One region of the Hydrogenophaga sedimenti genome, then DNA from elsewhere that is predicted to be linked to it. Evidence: predicted binding sites of a transcription regulator. Region 1 holds the regulator's gene; the other holds the start of a gene.
The links. Region 1 encodes FNR, which switches genes on or off when oxygen is low (the NO sensors DNR and NnrR bind a similar motif). Its sites were predicted from a motif close to TTGATNNNNATCAA; they were not measured.
Positions count from the first base shown of each region.

Region 2: a site for FNR is predicted at 3,540-3,553, ahead of cyoA (ubiquinol oxidase subunit II). Genes of this name have one in related genera too.

Region 1 is NZ_JBPZHA010000007.1:202,037-212,737, reverse strand. Features, by position in the region: gene ccoS (cbb3-type cytochrome oxidase assembly protein CcoS) at 1-41, shown strand, start outside; gene ccoN (cytochrome-c oxidase, cbb3-type subunit I) at 109-1,554, shown strand; gene ccoO (cytochrome-c oxidase, cbb3-type subunit II) at 1,568-2,317, shown strand; gene ACS5NL_RS13660 (cbb3-type cytochrome oxidase subunit 3) at 2,329-2,466, shown strand; gene ccoP (cytochrome-c oxidase, cbb3-type subunit III) at 2,497-3,411, shown strand; gene ccoG (cytochrome c oxidase accessory protein CcoG) at 3,553-4,926, shown strand; gene ACS5NL_RS13645 (hypothetical protein) at 5,019-5,258, shown strand; gene ACS5NL_RS13640 (hypothetical protein) at 5,306-5,599, shown strand; gene fnr (fumarate/nitrate reduction transcriptional regulator Fnr) at 5,672-6,391, opposite strand; gene hemN (oxygen-independent coproporphyrinogen III oxidase) at 6,568-7,947, shown strand; gene ACS5NL_RS13625 (sulfite exporter TauE/SafE family protein) at 7,999-8,676, shown strand; gene ACS5NL_RS13620 (DMT family transporter) at 8,677-9,618, opposite strand; gene aceA (isocitrate lyase) at 9,983-10,701, shown strand, end outside.
Region 2 is NZ_JBPZHA010000004.1:50,963-61,663, forward strand. Features, by position in the region: gene cyoC (cytochrome o ubiquinol oxidase subunit III) at 1-388, opposite strand, end outside; gene cyoB (cytochrome o ubiquinol oxidase subunit I) at 381-2,384, opposite strand; gene cyoA (ubiquinol oxidase subunit II) at 2,442-3,506, opposite strand; gene ACS5NL_RS07545 (MFS transporter) at 3,733-5,073, shown strand; gene ACS5NL_RS07550 (M48 family metallopeptidase) at 5,097-6,257, opposite strand; gene ACS5NL_RS07555 (YjgN family protein) at 6,270-7,442, opposite strand; gene ACS5NL_RS07560 (hypothetical protein) at 7,525-7,926, opposite strand; gene ACS5NL_RS07565 (helix-turn-helix domain-containing protein) at 8,040-8,867, shown strand; gene ACS5NL_RS07570 (Rossmann-like domain-containing protein) at 8,864-9,742, shown strand; gene ACS5NL_RS07575 (sensor histidine kinase) at 9,852-10,701, shown strand, end outside.

The sequences.
Region 1 (10,701 bases):
ACGTCGAACGTGAGGGTGAGCGCATTCTTAGAGGCGATTGACGTAAGTCAAGGCGTTCACAGGGTTACATGTGGACACTTGAACAGTGGCATTAATGAGGAGTTCTGTATGTCCGTGACAACAAAGACCGGCCAACCGGCGGTCTACAACGACAGCGTCGTCCGCTGGTTCTCCATCGCAGCCGTGGTCTACGGCGTGGTGGGCATGCTGGTGGGTGTGATCATCGCGGCCCAGTTGACCTGGCCCGAGCTCAACATGGGGATCGAATGGATCACCTACGGTCGCCTGCGGCCGCTACACACCAACGCGGTGATCTTCGCGTTCGGTGGATGCACCCTGTTTGCGACGAGCTACTACATCGTGCAGCGCACCTGCCACACAGCCTTGTTCCTGAACAAGCTGGCGTGGTTCACCTTCATCGGCTGGAACATTGTCATCGTCTCGGCGGTGATCACCCTGCCGCTGGGCCTGACCACCGGCAAGGAATATGCCGAGCTGGAGTGGCCGATCGACATCCTGATCGCCGTGACCTGGGTGGCCTACGCCATCGTGTTCTTCGGCACGGTCGGCATCCGCAAGGTCAAGCACATCTATGTGGCCAACTGGTTCTTCGGTGCCTTCATCATCGCCGTGGCCCTGCTGCACATCGTCAACAGCGCTGAGCTGCCGGTCTCGCTCTTCAAGTCCTACTCGGCCTACGCCGGTGTGCAGGACGCCATGGTGCAATGGTGGTACGGCCACAATGCCGTGGGCTTCTTCCTGACCGCCGCCTTCCTGGGCATGATGTACTACTTCATCCCCAAGCAGGCCGAGCGTCCGGTGTACTCGTATCGCCTGTCGATCGTCCACTTCTGGGCCCTGATCTTCACGTACATGTGGGCGGGTCCCCACCACCTGCACTACACCGCGCTGCCCGACTGGGCGCAGTCGGTCGGCATGGTGTTCTCCCTGATCCTGCTGGCTCCCAGCTGGGGCGGCATGATCAACGGCATCATGACCCTGTCGGGTGCCTGGCACAAGCTGCGTGACGACCCCATCCTGCGCTTCCTGATCGTGTCCCTGTCGTTCTACGGCATGTCCACCTTCGAAGGCCCGATGATGTCCATCAAGACCGTCAACGCCCTGTCGCACTACACCGACTGGACCGTGGGCCACGTGCACTCCGGTGCCCTGGGCTGGGTGGGTCTGGTGTCCATGGGTTCGCTGTACTACCTGATCCCGCGTCTGTTCGGCCAGAAGAAGATGTACTCGGTGCCCGCCATCGAACTGCACTTCTGGATCGCCACCATCGGCATCGTGCTGTACATCGCCGCGATGTGGATTGCCGGTGTGATGCAAGGTCTGATGTGGCGTTCGGTCAACCCCGATGGCAGCCTGACCTACACCTTCGTTGAAGGTGTGAAGGCCACCTTCCCGTTCTATGTGATCCGTCTGCTCGGTGGCCTGCTGTACCTGACCGGCATGATCGTGATGCTCTGGAACGTGGTCATGACCGCCCTCCAAGGCAAGGCGCACAACGCCCCCGTCCTGGCCGTCAACCCCGCCCACGCCTGAGGAGAAGAACAACATGGCTAGCAATGAACATCTGTCCGGTCACGCCCGGATCGAAACCAGCAACTTCCTGATGATCGTCCTGATCACCCTCGTGGTGGCCGTGGGCGGTCTGGTGGAAATCGTTCCCCTGTTCTTCCAGAAGTCCACCACCCAGCCGATCGAAGGGCTCAAGCCCTACACCGCGCTGCAGGTGGCGGGCCGCGACATCTACGTCAAGGAAGGCTGCTACAACTGCCACTCGCAGATGATCCGTCCGTTCCAGGCCGAAACCCTGCGCTATGGTCCTTACTCGGTGGCCGGCGAATATGTCTACGACCACCCCTTCCAGTGGGGTTCGAAGCGCACCGGTCCCGACCTGCACCGCGTGGGCGGCCGCTACAGCGACGAATGGCACCGTGCCCACCTGAACAACCCGCGTGATGTGGTGCCCGAGTCGAACATGCCTGCCTACCCCTGGCTGGCCAACAAGACGGTCGACGCTGCCGGCATTCCTCCCCGGATGAAGGCCCTGCGCACGCTGGGCGCTCCGTACTCGGACGAAGAAATCGCCAAGGCTGCCGAAGACGTCAAGGGCAAGACCGAGCTCGAAGCCCTGATCTCTTACCTGCAGGTGCTGGGTACCGCCCGTACGGCTGCTGTCGCTGCAGCTGCGCAACCTGCTGCCGCTCCGGCAGCGGCTGCTCCCGCCGCCGCTGCGCCTGCAGCAGCCGCCCCGGCGGATGCCAAGCCCGCTGCGCCGGCCGCCGAAGGCAAGGCCCAGTAAAGGTACCCATCATGGACATCAACGATCTTCGCAGCATCGTCACGCTGATCAGCATGCTGACTTTCGTCGGCATCCTGGTCTGGGCCTGGTCCAAACGCAATCAGCGCGACTTCGAAGAGGCAGCCCAGCTGCCCTTCCAGGAAGACTGACTCCCTGCGGCACGAACAAGAGAAATCATCATGAGCGACTTCATCAACGACTTCTGGCATCTGTATGTTGCCGGCATTACGCTCGTCAGCATTCTTGCCTGCGCGGTCCTGCTGTACATCAGCGGCACCACCAAGGCAGCGACCCATGCGGACAACACCACCGGCCACGTCTGGGACGGCGACCTCCGTGAAATGAACAACCCGCTGCCCAAGTGGTGGGTGTACCTGTTCATCATCACCGTGGTGTTCGGTCTGGTCTATGGCGCGCTCTACCCGATGTTCGGCAAGTTCCAGGGTGCCCTGGGCTGGTCGTCCCGCGGTCAGCACGCGGCCGAAGTGGAGAAGGTCGAGAAGGCGATTGCCCCGATCTACGCTGCCTACAACGGCATGAAGCCTGAAGAGATCGCCGCCGATCCCAAGGCGATCGCCATCGGTGAGCGCCTGTTCATGAACTATTGCGCCCAGTGCCATGGTTCTGATGCCCGCGGCTCCAAGAGCTTCCCCAACCTCGCCGACGGCGACTGGCTGGGTGGTTCGGGTCACGAGTACATCAAGACCACGGTCACCAACGGCCGCACCGGTGTCATGCCGCCCATGGCTGCCGCTGTCGGTTCGCCAGAGGATGTGCGCGACGTGGCCAACTATGTGCTGAGCCTGTCGGGCAGCCCGCACGACTCCGTGCGCGCCGCACAAGGCAAGGCCAAGTTCGGCGCTTGCGCTGCTTGCCACGGTCCTGACGGCAAGGGCATGCAGGCAGTGGGCTCCGCCAACCTGACCGACGGCGTTTGGCTGCATGGCTGGGGTGAAGATGCCATCATCCGTGCCGTGAACAACGGCTTCACCAACCAGATGCCGGCACAGGCTTCCAAGCTCAACGCTTCGCAAATCAACGTGCTCGCTGCCTACGTCTGGAGCCTGTCGAACAAGCCGGCTGCCAAGCAATGATGGCCAACCGCCATTGATTTCCCTGTAGCCAGGTTTCCCGTGAGCTCTCCCAGTCCCGACGTTGTTTCATCTTCCGTTCAGTCACCAGTGATTGCCATCGTTCCCGGAGCGCCTCAGGGCGTGCCCGAGGACGATGAGGTGATGGTCTCCCTGTACGCCGCGCGTCAGAAGATCCATCCCAAGGCGGTGTTCGGACTGTTTTCGAAGTGGCGTTGGGTTCTGGTCTGGTTGACCCAGATCGTTTTCTACGGGCTGCCCTGGCTGGAGTGGAACGCCCGTCAAGCGGTGCTCTTCGATCTCGATGCGCGCCGCTTTTACATTTTCGGGCTGGTCCTGTATCCGCAGGACTTCATTTATCTGACGGGCCTGCTGGTCATCTCGGCGCTGGCCCTTTTTCTGTTTACTGCCATCGCCGGACGACTGTGGTGCGGCTATGCCTGTCCCCAGACGGTCTACACCGAGATCTTTCTCTGGATCGAGAAGAAGGTGGAAGGCGACCGGTCGGCCCGCATCCGCCTCGACGAGGCAGCGCTCAACGCGCACAAGTTCGGCAAGAAGTGGCTCAAGCACACGCTCTGGGTTCTTTTTTCGCTGTGGACCGGCTTCACCTTTGTCGGCTATTTCGCCCCCATCCGTGAAGTGGCCGCATTGACCTTGTCGGCATCGCTGGGGCCCTGGCAGACGTTCTGGATCTTCTTCTACAGCTTTGCCACCTATGGCAACGCCGGCTTCCTGCGCGAGCAGGTGTGCAAGTACATGTGTCCCTACGCGCGCTTCCAGAGCGCGATGTTTGACAAGGACACGATGATCGTGACCTACGACCAGGCGCGGGGTGAGCCCCGCGGGCCGCGGTCGAAGAAGGCCGATCCCAAAGCCCTTGGACTGGGGGCCTGTGTCGATTGCACCCTGTGCGTCCAGGTGTGTCCCACGGGCATCGACATCCGCAAAGGGCTTCAGTACGAATGCATCGGCTGCGGTGCCTGCATCGATGTGTGCGACGAGGTGATGGACAAGGTGGGCTACCCACGGGGGCTGGTGAAATACTCGACCCAGAACGGGGTGGCCCAGGGCTGGACGCGTGACCAGATGATCCGCCATGCTTTCCGGCCCCGTGTACTGGTGTACTCCGCCATCCTGGGGGCCATCACACTGGCCGTGTTCGTCAGTCTGTTCTTGCGCACCCCGCTCAAAGTCGATGTGATCCGGGACCGTGGCGCGCTGGCCCGCATGGTGGAGCAGGGGCGCATTGAAAACGTCTTCCGGCTCCAGATCATGAACGCGACCGAGTCGACGCAACACTATTCGATCAGCGTGGATGGCCTTGAGGGCGTCGTGATCGCTTCGGAGAGCTCCGCGGAGGTCCTGCCGACGGAGGTTCGCTCTGTCGCCGTCCGGGTCCAGACTCCGCCCAATGTGGCGCCAGCGGGCTCCCATCCGATTCGTTTCACCATCCGGTCCCAGGGACCGGAGGTGGCGCAGGTGGTGGAAAAGGCCGTTTTCATCGTTCCGCGCTAAACTGAAAGCACATTCCCATGCAAACCGTCATGTCTGCCCAACCTGCTGCCCCTGCCTCCCCAAACCGCACCCCCTGGTGGAAAGTGCCCCACATGTGGATGGTGGTCGGCGGCCCTCTGGCGGTGGTGGTGGCCAGCGTGGTGACATTCGTGATCGCTGCCAGCCATCCTGACCCTGTGCTCAACAAGGCGGACTACGAACGTGATCTTGCGGCGGCCCAGCGGCTGCAAGGGCAGGCGAGGGTGGACGCATTGATCACCCTGCAGCCGGCCGGCCAGGCACGCAACCACGCGGCCTCGCCGGTGGCTGGAACCACCGACCCGACCAAATAAGCGCCTCACCCACCCGTTGAGGCCTCAGACGAACAAGGAGACAGTTCATGAAGACTCAACGGTGGATGTGGATCGCGTGGCCAGCCTTTCTGGTCGCTGCTGTGCTGGAGATGATCGTGTTTGCGATGGTCGATCCTGGTGACCTTCACTGGTTTGGAAACCCGTTGGGGCTTTCGCGGCAGGCGATCTACACACTTGCCTTTTTTGTCTTCTGGGGCGTCACCATGGCCTCCAGTGCGCTGACCACGCTGTTGGCCATGTCCCCTTTCGAGGTCAATCGTTGCCCGGTTCCAGAGTCGCAACGTCCCGAGGACTGCGCCAGAAACGGGCAGTGCTGTTGAGAAGACTTCTGGTCTGAACAACAAAAAGCCCCGCATCAGCGGGGCTTTCTTCATGAGGTGCAGTGCTGCTGCTCAGCGGCAGGTCTGCGGATTCACGATCAGCTTGAGTGCGTCGGTGTTCTTGATGTGCACGTAGCGCTGCTTGACTTCGATGATGCCCTCGTCGACAAACTTGGAGAAGGTCCGGCTGACCGTTTCCAGCTTCATGCCCAGGTAACTGCCGATCTCTTCGCGCGTCATCCGCAGGATGAGTTCGGACTGGGAAAAACCACGTGCATGCAGGCGCTGCACCAGATTCAGCAGAAACGCCGCCAGACGCTCTTCCGCACGCATGCTGCCCAGCAGCAGCATCACGCTGTGGTCTCGCACGATTTCCCGGCTCATGATCTTGTGCACATGGTGCTGCAAGGTGGTGAACTCACGCGAGAGTTCTTCCACCTGGTCGAACGGCATGACACAGACCTCGGCATCTTCCAGGGCGATGGCGTCGCAGGAATGGCGGTCGCTGACGATGCCATCCATGCCAATGATCTCGCCCGTCATCTGGAACCCGGTGACCTGGTCTCTGCCATCCGCGGTGGTGACGCTGGTCTTGAAGAATCCAGAGCGCACCGCGTACAGCGAGGTGAACTTGTCCCCCGTGTTGAACAGTGCCGACCCGCGCTTGATGCGCCGGCGGGTCGAGATCACGTTGTCGAGCTTGTTCATCTCTTCGGGGTTGAGCCCCATGGGCAAGCACAACTCCCGCAGGTTGCAGCTCGAACAAGCCACTTTGATGCTTTGAATATCCATAATTCTTCCGGAATTGGGGCGAAGCTTAACCCATGGCTGGTGCCAGCATCAAGGCGTGGCGGGAAGCAGCAAGGGCGGCAGGGGGAAAACCCGAGAGGCTGAGGACCCCTTGATCAAGATCAAGGGCCTCGCCGGAGCCTTGGGGCACATTCGTCGCCTGCACTGGAGAATTGTTTGTGAGTCACGCCATTTCCGACGAATTGCTCAAGCGATTTGACATCCCCGGCCCCCGCTACACGTCGTACCCGACGGCGGACCGCTTTGTCGAAGCCTTTACGGAAGCCGATTACATCCAGGCACTGGAGCAGCGCCGGGCCGGCTCTCTGGCATTGCCGCTGTCGCTGTATGTGCACATCCCTTTCTGTGAATCGGTGTGCTACTACTGCGCCTGCAACAAGGTCATCACGAAACACCACGAGCGCGCGGCCGAATACCTGCGGTATCTGTCGCGGGAAGTCGAACTGCAGGTGCAGCACTTCGGCAAGGGACACAGCGTCTCCCAGCTGCACCTGGGCGGCGGCACGCCCACCTTCCTTTCCGACACGGAGCTCGAAGACCTGCTGGCCATGATCCGGCGCAACTTCACCTTGGTGCCGGGCGGGGAATATTCGATCGAGGTGGATCCGCGCACGGTGACGGGACAGCGTCTGCAGACCTTGGCCCGGCTGGGCTTCAACCGGCTGAGTTTCGGCGTGCAGGATTTTGATCCGGCGGTCCAGAAGGCCGTGCACCGCGTTCAGCCGGTGGAGCAGGTGTTCGAACTGGTCGAAACCGCTCGCAAGATCGGCTTCGAATCGGTCAACGTCGATCTGATCTACGGCCTGCCGCTGCAGACGCCCGAGTCCTTCGCCCGTACGCTGGCACAGGTCAACCAGTTGCGGCCGGACCGCATCGCGCTTTACGCCTATGCCCACCTGCCGACACGCTTCAAGCCGCAACGGCGCATCGTGGCGGCGGAGTTGCCCAGTGGCGGCGACAAGTTGTCGATGCTGTCGGCTTCGCTGGATGCGATGAGCGAGGCGGGCTATGTGTATGTGGGCATGGACCACTTTGCCCTGCCGACCGACGCGCTGGCCGTGGCCAAGCGCCAGGGACGTCTGCACCGGAATTTCCAGGGGTACAGCACACAGCCGGACTGCGACCTCATTGCTCTGGGTGTTTCCGCGATTGGCCGCATCGGGGCCACTTACAGCCAGAACGCGAAGACGATCGAAGAGTATTACGACGCACTCGACCAGGGGCGCCTGCCGATCGTGCGCGGCCTGGCGCTGACACGGGACGACCTGTTGCGCCGCTCGGTCATCATGTCGCTGATGTGCCAGGGCCAATTGCAGTTCGAATCCATCAATCTGGGTCATCTGATCGACTGCAAAACCTACTTTGCCAGGGAGCTCGAGGTCCTCCAGGACTATGCGAAGCAAGGGCTGGTTCGGATCGACGAGTCGGGTGTCGAAGTGACGGCGGCTGGCTGGTATCTGGTGCGTGCCATCGCCATGGTGTTCGACAAGAATCTCCAGGTGGATCAGGACCGCGCCAGGTTCTCCAAGATCATCTGAGCGGCACCGGTTCGACAGGCGCGGCGGGTGCGCGCCTGCTAGAGTTCCCGCATGCAAACCTCCATGGCCCTGACGGCCCTGTTCATGGGCATCGCCGGTGGTCCGCATTGCGTGGCCATGTGTGGTGCTGCGTGCGCCGGCATCAGCCGCGGTGCGGCCGGGCAGAAAAGCAGCAACGTCGCCTTGCTGACCTTCCAGGTCAGCCGCATGGTGGGCTATGCGACCTTCGGCGCGTTTGCCGCCGGTTCGGTGCAGGGGCTGGCCTGGCTGGGCACCAATACGGCGGTCATCCGCCCTGTCTGGGCCATGTTCCACGTCGCGGCCCTGTTGCTGGGCATCGTGCTGCTCTGGCAGGCCCGGCAGCCGGCATGGCTGGACGGTGTGGCACAAGGGGTCTGGCGTCGCACGAGACCGATGCTGCACCGCCTGGGTGGCCGTGCGCCTATGGTCCTGGGCGTGGCCTGGGCCCTGATGCCCTGCGGGCTGCTGTACTCGGCGTTGATGGTGGCCTCGCTGTCTGCGAGCGCGTTGCAGGGCGCGATGATCATGGCCCTGTTTTCCGTCGGCACTTCACTGTCGCTGACGATCGGGCCGTGGCTGCTGTTGCGCCTGAAGGGCGATGGCTCGGGCGGGTGGGGCATCCGGCTGGCGGGGTTGGCACTGGCGGCCACTTCGGGCTGGGCGCTCTGGATGGGCCTCACCAACCCCACGGGACTGTGGTGTGCCTGATCAGGAGGCCCTGCTCGGCAGCGTCGCCAGAACGAGCCCCAGCAGGGCCACCGCGAACGCCACGATCTGGCCCGGTGTCAGGGTCTCGCCCAGGAAGATGACGCCCACGGCGGCCGCGCTGACGGGCAGCATGACCGTGAAGACGCCGGCCCGCGACGCGGGAATCGACTTCAGACCGGTCATCCAGAGCCAGACGGTCCACATGCTTGCGGCGAGCGCATAGAAGACCAGCAACGCCCAGAGCGGCGGGGCGACGTTCGCGAAGGCGAAGTCCCTGGCCGCCCAGATGCCCATCGGCGTCACCAGGACGAATCCCCACAGATTGATGATGGCCGAGATGCGCTTGGGGCCAAGGCCTTCGGTGAGCCGCTTTCCGATGACCACATAGGAGGCTTCGCACACCACTGCCGCGAAGACCAGGATGTTGCCCCAGACTTGCCGCGAGAGTCCAAGCAAGGCTTCGGGGTCGCCATGGCTGGAGGGGCCCGATTTCTGCATGGAAAACAGGCCGATGCCCACCGCGGCGCAAACAATGCCCGCCGCGGTTTGCCGGGTGAGTCGCTCCCTCAGAAAGACCCATGAGAGCACGGCAACCACGGCGGGGATCGAGGACATGATCACGCCCGCGGAGACCGCCGTTGTCAGGGCCACGCCAAACAGCATGAACACCGAAAACAGAAAGTTGCCGAGGAACGACTCCAGAAAAAGCAGCCGCCTGGTGTGTGCTGACAACGGCTGCTCGTCCGCGGGCTTTTTCAGCCAACGCCACATGGCAAGCCCTCCGATGGCAAAGCGCATCCAGGCCAGCAGGAACACGGGGAAGGCGGCAACGAGCGGTTTGGACAGGGCGACATAGCTGCCGACCAAGGACATGCTGGCCGCCAGGCAGAGGTAGGGCAGGGCTTTGGCCACCACCCTCAGATTCGGTTGTGCAAGAGGCATGGGTCGGCATCATGCCGCAAGGGCCAGCCATGTCGGCCGCGGGCACGGCGAAGTGCATGAAGGCACCACGATGAACCAGCGTTGCCGAAGCCAAGGGGCAGCTGTTTCCGCATGGGGATACTTTGATTTTGCATTATGAGATGATCAAATGCTGCGGTGCACGAATATTTCTTGATACAAGAAAAGTATTTTCGCATTGCGGTTTGTGCCGGTTAAGCTGTTGATATGTAATGACAAAATTCATCTCTTATATAAGACATAAGAGCTTCAAAAAGTCTTCTATAAGACTTACATTTACTCCATCGGCACTGCACTTGCATGAGCAGTCCGCCAGACCCTTCTTCAACCTCAAGGAGTTAGCACCATGCCCCAATCCCTGAAAGAACAACTGAGCCGCCAGCAGCAGATCGAAGCCCTGGAAAAAGACTGGGCGACCAACCCCCGCTGGAAGCTGGTCAAGCGCGGCTACTCCGCCGCCGACGTGGTGCGTCTGCGTGGCAGCATGCAGCCCGAGTACACGCTGGCACAGCGTGGTGCTGAAAAGCTGTGGGACAAGGTCAACGGCGGTGCCAAGAAGGGCTACGTCAACGCCTTTGGCGCCATCACCGCCGGCCAGGCCATGCAACAGGCCAAGGCTGGCCTGGAAGCCGTGTACCTGTCGGGCTGGCAGGTCGCTGCCGACGGCAACACCAGCGAAACCATGTACCCCGACCAGTCGCTGTACGCCTACGACTCGGTGCCCACCATGGTCCGCCGCATCAACAACACGTTCAAGCGTGCCGACGAGATCCAGTGGGGCCGTGGCGTGAATCCGGGTGAAGAGGGTTTCGTCGACTACTTCCTGCCCATCGTGGCCGATGCGGAAGCCGGTTTCGGCGGCGTGCTCAACGCCTTCGAACTGATGAAGAACATGATCGCCGCCGGCGCTGCTGGCGTGCACTTCGAAGACCAGCTGGCTGCCGTGAAGAAGTGTGGCCACATGGGTGGCAAGGTGCTGGTGCCGACGCAGGAAGCCGTCGAAAAGCTGATCGCTGCGCGTTTCGCCGCCGACGTGATGGGCGTGCCCACCATCGTGCTGGCACG
Region 2 (10,701 bases), on a different contig from region 1:
GGTGGTTGAACTCATAGAGTTCCAGGCCCAGGAAGCACAGGCCGAACAGGCCGGTGACGGCCAGCCACAGCAGCGTGCCTCTGACGTCGTCCATCTGCTTGCGCAGCATGGCGAAACCGAAGGTGATCGAAGACAGCAGCAGGAAGGCGGTGTTGATCGCCACCAGCTTGAGGTCGAACAGCTCGCCGCCGTTGGGGCCGGCGGCGTAGCTGCGGCCGAGCACGCCGTAGGTCGCGAACAGCGCGGCGAAGATGAGGCAGTCGCTCATCAGGTAGAGCCAGAAACCCAGCGAGGTGCCGTTTTCCGGGTGCGGGTCGTGCGCGAGGTGGTAGTCGCGCGCGGTCAGGGTGGCGCCCGCGGCGCCGGCTTGGAGTCGGGTGTCAGACATGGCTTGCAAGCAGTTGGGTGCGGGCGTTTTCCGTGGCCGTCACTTGGCCGGCCGGGATGTGGAAGTCGCGCTTGTAGTTGAAGGTGTGGACGATGGCGGCGATCACCACGGCGGCGAACGACAGGCCGGCCAGCAGCCACATGTGCCAGATCAGCGCAAAGCCCATCACCAGCGAGAAGACCGAGATCACCACGCCGGCGCCGGTGTTGGCGGGCATGTGAATCGGCTGGAAGCCGGTCAGCGGGCGGCGGTAGCCGTGCTGCTTCATGTCCCACCAGGCGTCGATCTCGTGCACCACCGGGGTGAAGGCGAAGTTGTAGTCGGGCGGGGGCGACGAGGTGGCCCACTCCAGCGTGCGGCCGTTCCACGGATCGCCGGTCACGTCGCGCAGCTGCTCGCGCTTGAGGAAGCTCACGCCGATCTGGATCAGGAAGCAGGCGATGCCCAGCGCGATCAGGAAGGCACCGAAGGCGGCGACCTGGAACCAGATCTGCAGCGAGGTGTCTTCGAAGTGGTTGGCGCGGCGGGTCACGCCCATCAGGCCCAGCACGTACAGCGGCATGAAGGCGACGTAGAAGCCCACCACCCACAGCCAGAAGGAGCGCACGCCCCAGGTGCGGTCGAGCTTGAAGCCGAAGGCCTTGGGGAACCAGTAGTTCATGCCGGCGAACAGGCCGAACAGCACGCCGCCGATGATCACGTTGTGGAAGTGCGCGATCAGGAACAGGCTGTTGTGCAGCACGAAGTCGGCCGGGGGCACGGCCAGCAGCACGCCGGTCATGCCGCCGATGGCGAAGGTCACCATGAAGGCCACGGTCCACATCATGGGCAGCTCGAAGCGGATGCGGCCCTTGTACATGGTGAACAGCCAGTTGAAGATCTTCGCGCCGGTCGGGATCGAGATGATCATGGTCGTGATGCCGAAGAAGGCGTTCACGCTCGCGCCCGAGCCCATGGTGAAGAAGTGGTGCAGCCAGACGATGTACGACAGGATGGTGATCACAACCGTGGCGTAGACCATGGAGGTGTAGCCGAACAGGCGCTTGCCGCAGTAGGTGGCGACCACTTCAGAGAAGATGCCGAAGCAGGGCAGGATCAGGATGTAGACCTCGGGGTGGCCCCAGATCCAGATCAGGTTCACGTACAGCATGGCGTTGCCGCCCATGTCGTTGGTGAAGAAGTGGGTGCCGGCGTAGCGGTCCAGCGTCATCAGCACCAGGGCGGCGGTCAGCACCGGGAACGAGGCCACGATCAGGGCGTTGGTGCACAGCGAGGTCCAGGTGAAGACGGGCATCTTCATCAGGCTCATGCCGGGCGCGCGCATCTTGATGATGGTCACGATCAGGTTGATGCCCGAGAGCGTGGTGCCCACGCCCGCGATCTGCAGCGACCAGATGTAGTAGTCCAGCCCCACCCCCGGGTTCTGCGCCCCCAGGTTGGACAGCGCCAGCCAGCCCGAGGTGGAGAACTCGCCCAGGAACAGCGACATCATCACCAGCACGGCGCCGGCGGTGGTCATCCAGAAGCTGAAGTTGTTCAGGAACGGGAAGGCCACGTCGCGCGCGCCGATCTGCAGCGGCACCAGGTAGTTCATCAGGCCCGTGACCAGCGGCATCGCGACGAAGAAGATCATGATCACGCCGTGGGCGGTGAAGACCTGGTCGTAGTGGTGCGGCGGCAGGTAGCCGGTCGCGTCGCCGAAGGCCATGGCCTGCTGCAGGCGCATCATGACCGCGTCGGCGAAGCCGCGCAGCAGCATCACCAGACCCAGGATCATGTACATGATCCCGATCTTCTTGTGGTCGATGCTGCTGAACCAGTCGCGCCAGAGCATGCCCCAGAGCTTGAACTTGGTGATCAGCGCCAGCGTGGCCAGGCCGCCGAGCACGACGGCGATGAAGGTCCACAGCACGATGGGCTCGTGCACCATGGGAATGGAGTCCCAGGTGAGCCGGCCCAGGGCCCAGTGAGCCTCGGAGGGAGAAACAGAAGACATGGTGTTCAGTCAGGCAAGGACCGGACGCCGCCGCAGCGGCAGCGCCCGGTCAGGGTTTCATTGGCGGGACGTGGCGTAGCGGGCGGCGCGGGTGCTCATCTCGGCGACCACCTTGATCGACTCTTCGGCGGTGCAGATGTCCTGCGGCAGGTTCAGGCCCTGGGCCTTGAGGTAGGACTCGCCCCCCTGGGCATCGACGGCCATCATGTGGTGCAGGCACATCTTTCCGTCTTCGACGCAGCGGTTGAGCACCTTGTCGTAGAGGCCCGGCTCGACCGTGGCGAAGCGCTGCACCGGGTCGCGTTCGCTCGGATTCACCAGCTTGACGTAAGCGCTGCGGTCCAGCGTCTTCGCTTCGGCCTTGGCCTTGTCGACCCACTGGGCGAAGTCGCCGTCGCTCAGGCCCAGGAACTTGAAGGTCATGCCCGAGAAACCGGCGCCGCTGTAGTGGGCGGACTTGCCCTGGTACACGCCGGCCTTGTTGATGACGGCGTTGAGCTCGGTCTGCATGCCGGGCATGGTGTAGATCATGCCGGCCAGGTCGGGCACGTAGAACGCGTTCATGGTCGTGCTCGACGTCAGCTTGAACACGATCGGGCGGTCCACCGGCGCGGCCAGTTCGTTGACCGTCGCGATGCCCTGCTCCGGGTAGAAGAACAGCCACTTCCAGTCCAGCGCCACCACCTGCACCTCCAGCGGTTTGACGTCCTGGGCCAGCGCCTTGGACGCCGAAATGCGGTCCAGCGGCCGGTAGGGGTCCAGCTTGTGGGTGCCGATCCAGGTGATCGCGCCCAGCGCAATGATGATCAGCAGCGGCCCGCTCCAGATCACCAGCTCCAGCACGGTCGAGTGGTGCCAGTCGGGGGCGTAGTCGGCCTCGGTGTTGGCGGTGTTCGACGCGCGGTACTTCCAGGCAAACCAGAGCGTGAGCGTGATCACCGGCACGATGATCACCAGCATCAGCAGCGTGGCCTGGACCACCAGTTGGCCCTGCCGGGCGGCGATGTCGCCGGCGGGGTTCAGGACGACGGCTTTGCTGCAGCCCGTCAGGAGGGCCACCGCGGCGGCGGCCGCCAGCCAGAGGCTTCCCCGGAACGGGAACGAAGAAAACAGACGAGGCATGGGGCGGGAAGCTTTCTTGGTGGGTAAACGCGAATGACAAAAATCAATGCGCACGCGAATTTACCGACCTCCACGCTTTTGTCGATTGGACATTTTGTCCAATGTCAAGGCGGACTTGCCCTGTATTGCGGTAACGCACGCTGGGAAAACCCCAGATTGCCGACCGGGTGGCCGGGGTGTAGAAGGATGTTGGCGACACGCCACACGACCTACAGGAGACTTTTTCATGAGCAGCCCCGCCCTCGCCGCCCACCCCCAGGCCGGTTTTGAAGAGAGCCCCTCCGCCCTTTCCAGGGCCGACACCCACGAAGACGTCACCTCCGGCGAAATCGCGGTCGGCGTCATCATCGGCCGCTCGTCCGAGTATTTCGACTTCTTTGTCTTCGGGATCGCCTGCGTGCTGGTGTTCCCTGCCTTCCTGTTTCCCTTCCTGTCGCCGCTGAACGGTACGCTGGCGGCCTTCGGCCTGCTGGCGGTGGCCTTCGTGGCCCGGCCGCTGGGCACCGCCCTGTCCATGGCGGTGCAGCGCCACTGGGGCCGTGGCACCAAGCTGACCATCGCGCTGTTCCTGCTGGGCATCTGCACCGTGGGCATGGCCTACCTGCCCAACTACCGGGCACAGGGCACGGCCGCGATCGCGCTGATGCTGCTGCTGCGGGTCGGCCAGGGTCTGGCGCTGGGTGGTTCGTGGGACGGACTGCCCTCGCTGCTGGCGATGTCGGCCCCGCCGGAGCGCCGCGGCTGGTACGCCATGATCGGCCAGCTGGGTGCGCCGCTGGGCTTCGTGCTCGCCGCCGGCCTGTTCGCCTACCTGCGTGGCAGTCTGGACGACCAGGAATTCCTGGCCTGGGGCTGGCGCTACGCCTTCTTCGTGGCCTTCGCCATCAACGTGGTGGCCCTGTTCGCCCGCCTGCGCCTGGTGGTCGGCCAGTCGTACTCGCGGCTGCTGAGCGACCGCGAACTGCAGCCGGTGTCGGTCCACCGCGTGATGCGCGACGAAGGCGGCAATGTGTTGCTGGGCGCCTTCGCTGCCCTGGCCAGCTTCGCCCTGTTCCACTTGGTCACGGTGTTCCCCCTGTCCTGGATCTCGCTGCAGGGCAGCCAGCCGGTGACCGAGGTGCTGGGCGTGCAGGTGATCGGCGCCTTCCTGGCCGCCGGCGCGGTGATGCTCTCGGGCTGGCTGGCCGACCGGGTCGGCCGGCGCAACCTGCTGGGCACGATGGCGGTGCTGATCGGCGTGTTCAGCCTGCTCACACCCTGGATGCTGGGCGGCGGCACGGGTGGCAACAACCTGTTCCTGCTGTCCGGCTTCGTGCTGCTGGGCCTGTCCTACGGCCAGGCCTCGGGCACCGTCACCTCCAACTTCTCGCCGCAGTACCGCTACACCGGCGCCGCCCTCTCGACCGATCTGGCCTGGCTGTTCGGCGCCGCGTTCGCGCCGCTGGTCGCGCTGGGTCTGTCGACCCGTTTTGGTCTGGGCGCGGTGTCGCTCTACCTGCTCTCGGGCGTGGTCTGCACCCTGGGCGCGCTGCGCATCAACCGCGTGATCGAGCAGCAGGGCAGCTAAGCCCTGCGCCCGGGCCGCCCGCGTCAGCGGGCGGCCGCATTGAAAAAGGCGATGCGCTCGGCGTCGGCCGGGTGCGAGGCAAAGCCCAGGCCCCAGGCCGCGTCGGCTTTGTCGTCCTTCCCGGTTCCCTTCCCCGCCTGGCCGGCGCACTGTCTGGCGCCCTGCGGCTTCTCTGCCTCGCCGGCCGCGGCCGGCTTGAGCAGGGCATCGCCGCAGCGCCGGTACAGCGCGAAACGGTCGAGCAGCGTCACCATCACCTGCGGCGAGATGCCGGCGTCCCGGAGCACACCGACGCTGTGGGCATCGGCCTCGCGTTCGGCCTGCCGCGAATAGTGCGCCTGCCCCAGCCACAGCGGCACCGTGGCCAGCAGGCCGCTGAAATCCCCCCAGACCAGCGAGGTCGCCGCGCCCAGCACACCGATCTGCACCAGGGTCTGCAGGCCATGGCGGTGCTGCACGTGGCCCAGTTCATGGGCCAGCACGCCCGACAGCACGCGGGTGTCGTTCTGCACCAGCCGGACCATGTCGTCGGTCAGCAGGATGGTGCCGCCCGGCAAGGCCAGCGCGTTGGGGCCGATCTCGCTCTCTCGGATCAGCAACTGCGTGGGCCGCACCGCACGCCCCTGCGCCGCCTGGGCTTTCTGGTGCCGCTGCAGCACCTCCGCCCAGGCCGCCTCGATCGCGCGCTGCTCGTCGGCCGACAGGCGGCTGGGCTTGACCATGTCGTCCAGCTGCGCCAGCACCGCCTCGCCGACCTGGTCCTCCAGCCCGTCGGGCACGCGCTGCGCCACCTCCCGCGCCAGCCAGGGCAGGCCCCAGACATAGCCCGCGGCCAGCAGCAGCACCAGCGCCAGCACACTGGCGGCCACCGCCCGCCAGCTCTGCTGCAGCGCCACCACCCAGCCATCGACATGACCGGTGTCGCGGCGCCAGGCGTCCCAGGCATCCGCGTCGAGCGACTGCAGGCTCGCCCCGTCGGGCAGGCGCGCGACGCGCGGGCCGTGCCGGGTGCGCTCGGGCCACTGCACCTGCGCCGCGGGCACCTGCGTGCGCACGGTCTCGCCGTCGATCTGCAGCTGGCCCTGCGCCAGCCACACCTGCACCTTGTGCGGGCGGGTCGAGCGGCCGTCGAAATAGCGGGCACTCACCCGCACCACGGCGCCGGAATCTGACGAATCGTCCATCGTGTGCCTCCGTCAGAGGCCGACGTCGATGCCGAAGAAATCGCCGGCGGCATCGCCCGCGGCCTCGCCGGGCTTCTCCTGCGCCTGGGCCACCAGCGTGTCCGGATCGACCACACAGCGGATCTGCACCGCTTCCAGCCGCCGCCGCGCCACCGCCACGGCGGCGCACGGCCAGTACAGGCCCAGTGTCAGGATCATCAGCACCCCGTTCTTGAGACTGAGCCAGAGCATGTCGCGAAACCGCAATTGGCTGATGAAGCGCATCTGGTCGTTGCCGGTCTTGGTCCAGACCAGGTTCTGGATGCGCGTCGTCCACCAGGGTCCCAGGCCCACGAACAGGGCCATGAAAGCGAACAGCGCCACCAGCCCGATGATCCATTGGGTGACCGACAGGTCCTCCCACATCTCGATCATCTCCCCCTGTGCAGCCGAAAGGCCCCAGACCAGCCCCACCAACACCACCGGCAGCAACAGCATCAGGCCGAACTGCTTGGCTGCCAGGCCGTAGAACGCACGCACCGGCGCCCGGAAATCGGTCTGCAGATGCGCCAGCACGTAGTTCCGGTGCTGGTAGGCCTTCATGCGCCAGAACAGCCACGGCGCCAGCGCAACGATGACCAGCATGGCGCCGGCGAAAGCGCCGCCCACCCAGTCGGGCGCCACCGCGTCCGCCTCTTCGGGCACCCACAGCCCCAGCACCACCAGCGGCAGCGCCGCGAGATAGCTGGGCAAGAGACCCCGGTAGGCGTCCGCCACCGATCCGGAAAAACGGAAACGCAGGCCGCGCCAGCTCGTGTTGCCCAGCCGGAAGCGCAGCGACGAACGCCACAGCGCAGGCCAGAGCGCCCCCAACGCCGCAAAAGCCACCAGATTGGCCAGCGCCGAGGCGCTGCTCGCGACGTTGTACATGGCGAACAGCACCCCCACCAGCGCCCAGCCCTTGAGCATCTGCTTCGGGTCGCCGTGGAAATCCAGCGGATCGCCGTCGACCAGGGTGTTGTGCATGAAATAGCGCATCCGCCGCACCTTGGCCCAGGGCCAGTAGATGCCGAACGTGACGATCAGCAACAGCAGGTTGACGATCCAGATCCGGAAATACTCGCTGCCCGCTCCGGTGAAGCGGACGGCGAGTGTGCGGTAGGTCAGGTCCGGCGCGGCATCGCCGGGGGAGTCGGTGGGTTCCATGTGACAGCGGGCTTTCTGTTGGCTTTCTCTTTTCCTCACCCGGCATTCTGCCCGCCCGCCGCCCGCAGTCCGGCGGCCTCGATCAGGCCAGCGCGACCCGCTGGCCCCGCCGCGACCCGGCCCATTCCAGCTCGGCCAGCAGCAGCACCGTCAGCGCCTGTGCCAGCACCCAGCCCAGCCCCAGGGCGGTGAGCGGCAGACCCGCCCCGAACGCCAGCCAGCCACTGGCCACCACCCAGGCGAAATTGCCCATGGCCAGCAGGCGCACGCCGGTGGCCGGCGGAGAAGACCGGCTCGCCAGCCAGGCCGCCAGCGAGGCCGCGCCGAACACGATCACCGCAGCGACCTCCAGCCAGACGGCCGGAATGCCGGTCCAGGCCGACAGCGGGCCGGCCAGAGCGAAATGCGACAGCCCCATGGCCAGGCCGCTGGCGGCATCGAGCCAGAGCACGCGGCGCAGGGTGGATTCCGAGACATTGAACATGGTGAACTCCTTGAAGTGGCAACGAAGGGAGCCCGATGCTCGGTGCGGCAGGGCATGGCGTCCATGACCTCCCAGGTCATGCCACGCACGCCGCACCGACCTACCATCCACCCATGTCCAGCCCAGCCCACCTCCACGCCAGCCGCCGCCTCTCGGTCGGCGACCACCTGCGCCACTGGCGCCAGCTGCGCCGCCTGAGCCAGCAGGACCTCGCGCTCGACGCCGAGCTCTCGACCCGGCACCTGAGCTGCGTCGAGACCGGCAAGGCCAGCCCCAGCCGCGAGCTGGTGCTGCGCTTGTGCGAACGCCTCGCGGTGCCGCTGCGCGAGCGCAACGCCTGGCTGGTCGCCGCCGGCTTCGCGCCCATGTACCGCGAGCAGCGGCTGGACGACCCGGCGATGGACGCGGCGCGGCGCGCGGTGCAGCACATCCTCGACCGCCACGAACCCTGGCCCGCGGTCGCCTTCGACCGGCACTGGGACATGGTGCTGTCCAACCGCATGGTCGCGCCGCTGCTGACCGGCGTCGATCCAGCCCTGCTGCAGGCACCGGTCAACCTGCTGCGGGTGAGCCTGCACCCCGGCGGGCTGGCGCCGCGCATCGCCAACCTCAACCAGTGGCGCGAGCACCTGTTCGCGCGGCTGCAGCAACAGATCCGCGCCACCGGCGACGAGGGACTGGCAGACCTGCTCGCCGAACTGCAGGCCTACCCCGGTCAGGCGCCCGATGCGGCGGCACGGCTGGAAGGCGAGCACCCGGGCGTGCTGATGCCCTTTCTGGTCCACACACCGGGCGGTGTGCTGCACCTGGTCAGCACCACCACCGTGTTCGGTTCACCGACCGACATCACGCTGCAGGAACTGGCGCTGGAGACCTTCTTCCCCGGCGACGAGGCGACGGCGCAGGCGCTGCGCGCACTCGCCGCTACCATGGCTCCATGAGCCTGCACCACACCAGCCCCACGCCCATCGCAGCCGCCGTGCTGACACAACTCGCCGCCATCGCCGGCCGCTGGCCGAGCCCGAAGGTGCGGCGCCTGCACATCCCGCGGCGGCCGGGCGAACCCGGCGAGCACGACGCCGAGTTCTGCGCCATCGAACTCGAGGACGGCGCCTTCGGCCTGTCCTACATCCTGCTGGGCCACACGCTGGACCGCCTGCTCGCCCACCACGGCAGCGGCCGCAGCGACGCGCTCGCGGGCGCCGATCCGATGGCGCTGGCGCAGCGCCTGGCCGATGGCGACGAGGTCGAGCGCGCGGTCGCGCTGGCGGCCGTCAACGCCCTCACCGACTCGGTCTGGCGCCGCGTCGGCTACACGCCGCCGCCGGCCGGCAACTCGCTGGGCGACGTGGTGCTCGGCCCGCAGGACCACCTGGGCATGATCGGCTTCTTCCCACCGCTGGTGCGGCGCGTCGACGAGGCCGGCGGGCGCCTGACCGTGGTGGAGATGAACGCCGGGATGGTGGCGCGGCAGCAAGAGCGCTTCCCCAACATCCTGGTCACGCTGGACCGTGCGGCACTGGCCGGCTGCAACACCGTGGTCGGCACCTCGACCATGCTGCTCAACGACTCGCTGGACCAGATGCTGGCGGCAGCGCCCGCCGCCCAGCGCTTCGCCGTGATCGGCCCCTCGGCCGGCCTCTGGCCCGACGCGCTGTTCGACCGCGGGGTGACCCTGCTGGGCGGCACGCAAGTGGTCGATGGCGCGGCCTTTGCCGCGGCGATGGCGGCCGGCGAGTCGTGGAGCGGTGCCAGCAGGAAGTTTGCGATCGCCCGCGGAAGCTGGCCCGGCTGGCGCCAGATCGCCGGGATGTGACCCAGGACGGGAGGATTGGTCTCAATCTGACACACAAGGCCCCGGACTTCGTGCATCATTGCCCACGACTGTTACAGAAAGTCAACAGCCCACCCCAGCCCCTCGATCCATGATGCCCGTTCCGCTGCCGGACAACGAAGCCCGGCGCCTGCAAGCGCTGAGGTCCCTGCACCTTCTGGATTCGGCGCCGCGCGCGTCGTTCGACACCATCACGGCGCTGGCGGCCAGCCTGTGCCAGACACCGATTGCCCTGATCACGCTGATCGACAGCGACCGGCAGTGGTTCCTCTCGCGCCAGGGGATGGAGGACCTCGAGCAGACCAGCCGTTCCGAGGCGTTCTGCGCCCACGCCATCTGCATGTCCGATCCGGTGATGGAGGTGCGCAACGCCACCACCGATCACCGTTTCGCGGACAACCCGTTTGTCACTGCCCCCGCCGGCGTGCGCTTCTATGCAGGCGCCCCCATCCGCGACCACGACGGCATGGCCCTGGGCACCCTGTGCGTGGTCGACCGCCGTGAGCGCCAGCTGGACGACGCTCAGCGTCTGGCGCTGCGCCAGCTGGCCGATCTGGCCACGCACCTGATCGTGCTCGAGCACGACCACCTCGAACTGCAGCGGCGGCGCACCGAAGATGCGTCCCGCCAGCACGAACTGATGGTGGCCGCCAGCGCCGCCGGCCTGGACCTCAAGTCCTTCGTCGACGCGGACTACGTCTACCGCTATGTCAACCGCACCTACCTCGACTACTGGGGTCAGCAGGCCAGCGAGATCGTCGGCAAACGCGTGGCAACCCTGGTGGGTGAAGACAGCTTCCAGCAGATCGTCAAGGCGCGGATCGACCGCGCCATGGCTGGCGAGACGGTGTCCTACGAAGCCGTGATCAACTTCCCGGTCAAGGGATTGCGCCACCTGGAAATTCACTACCTGCCAGCCCGCAACGACCAGGGAAAGATCG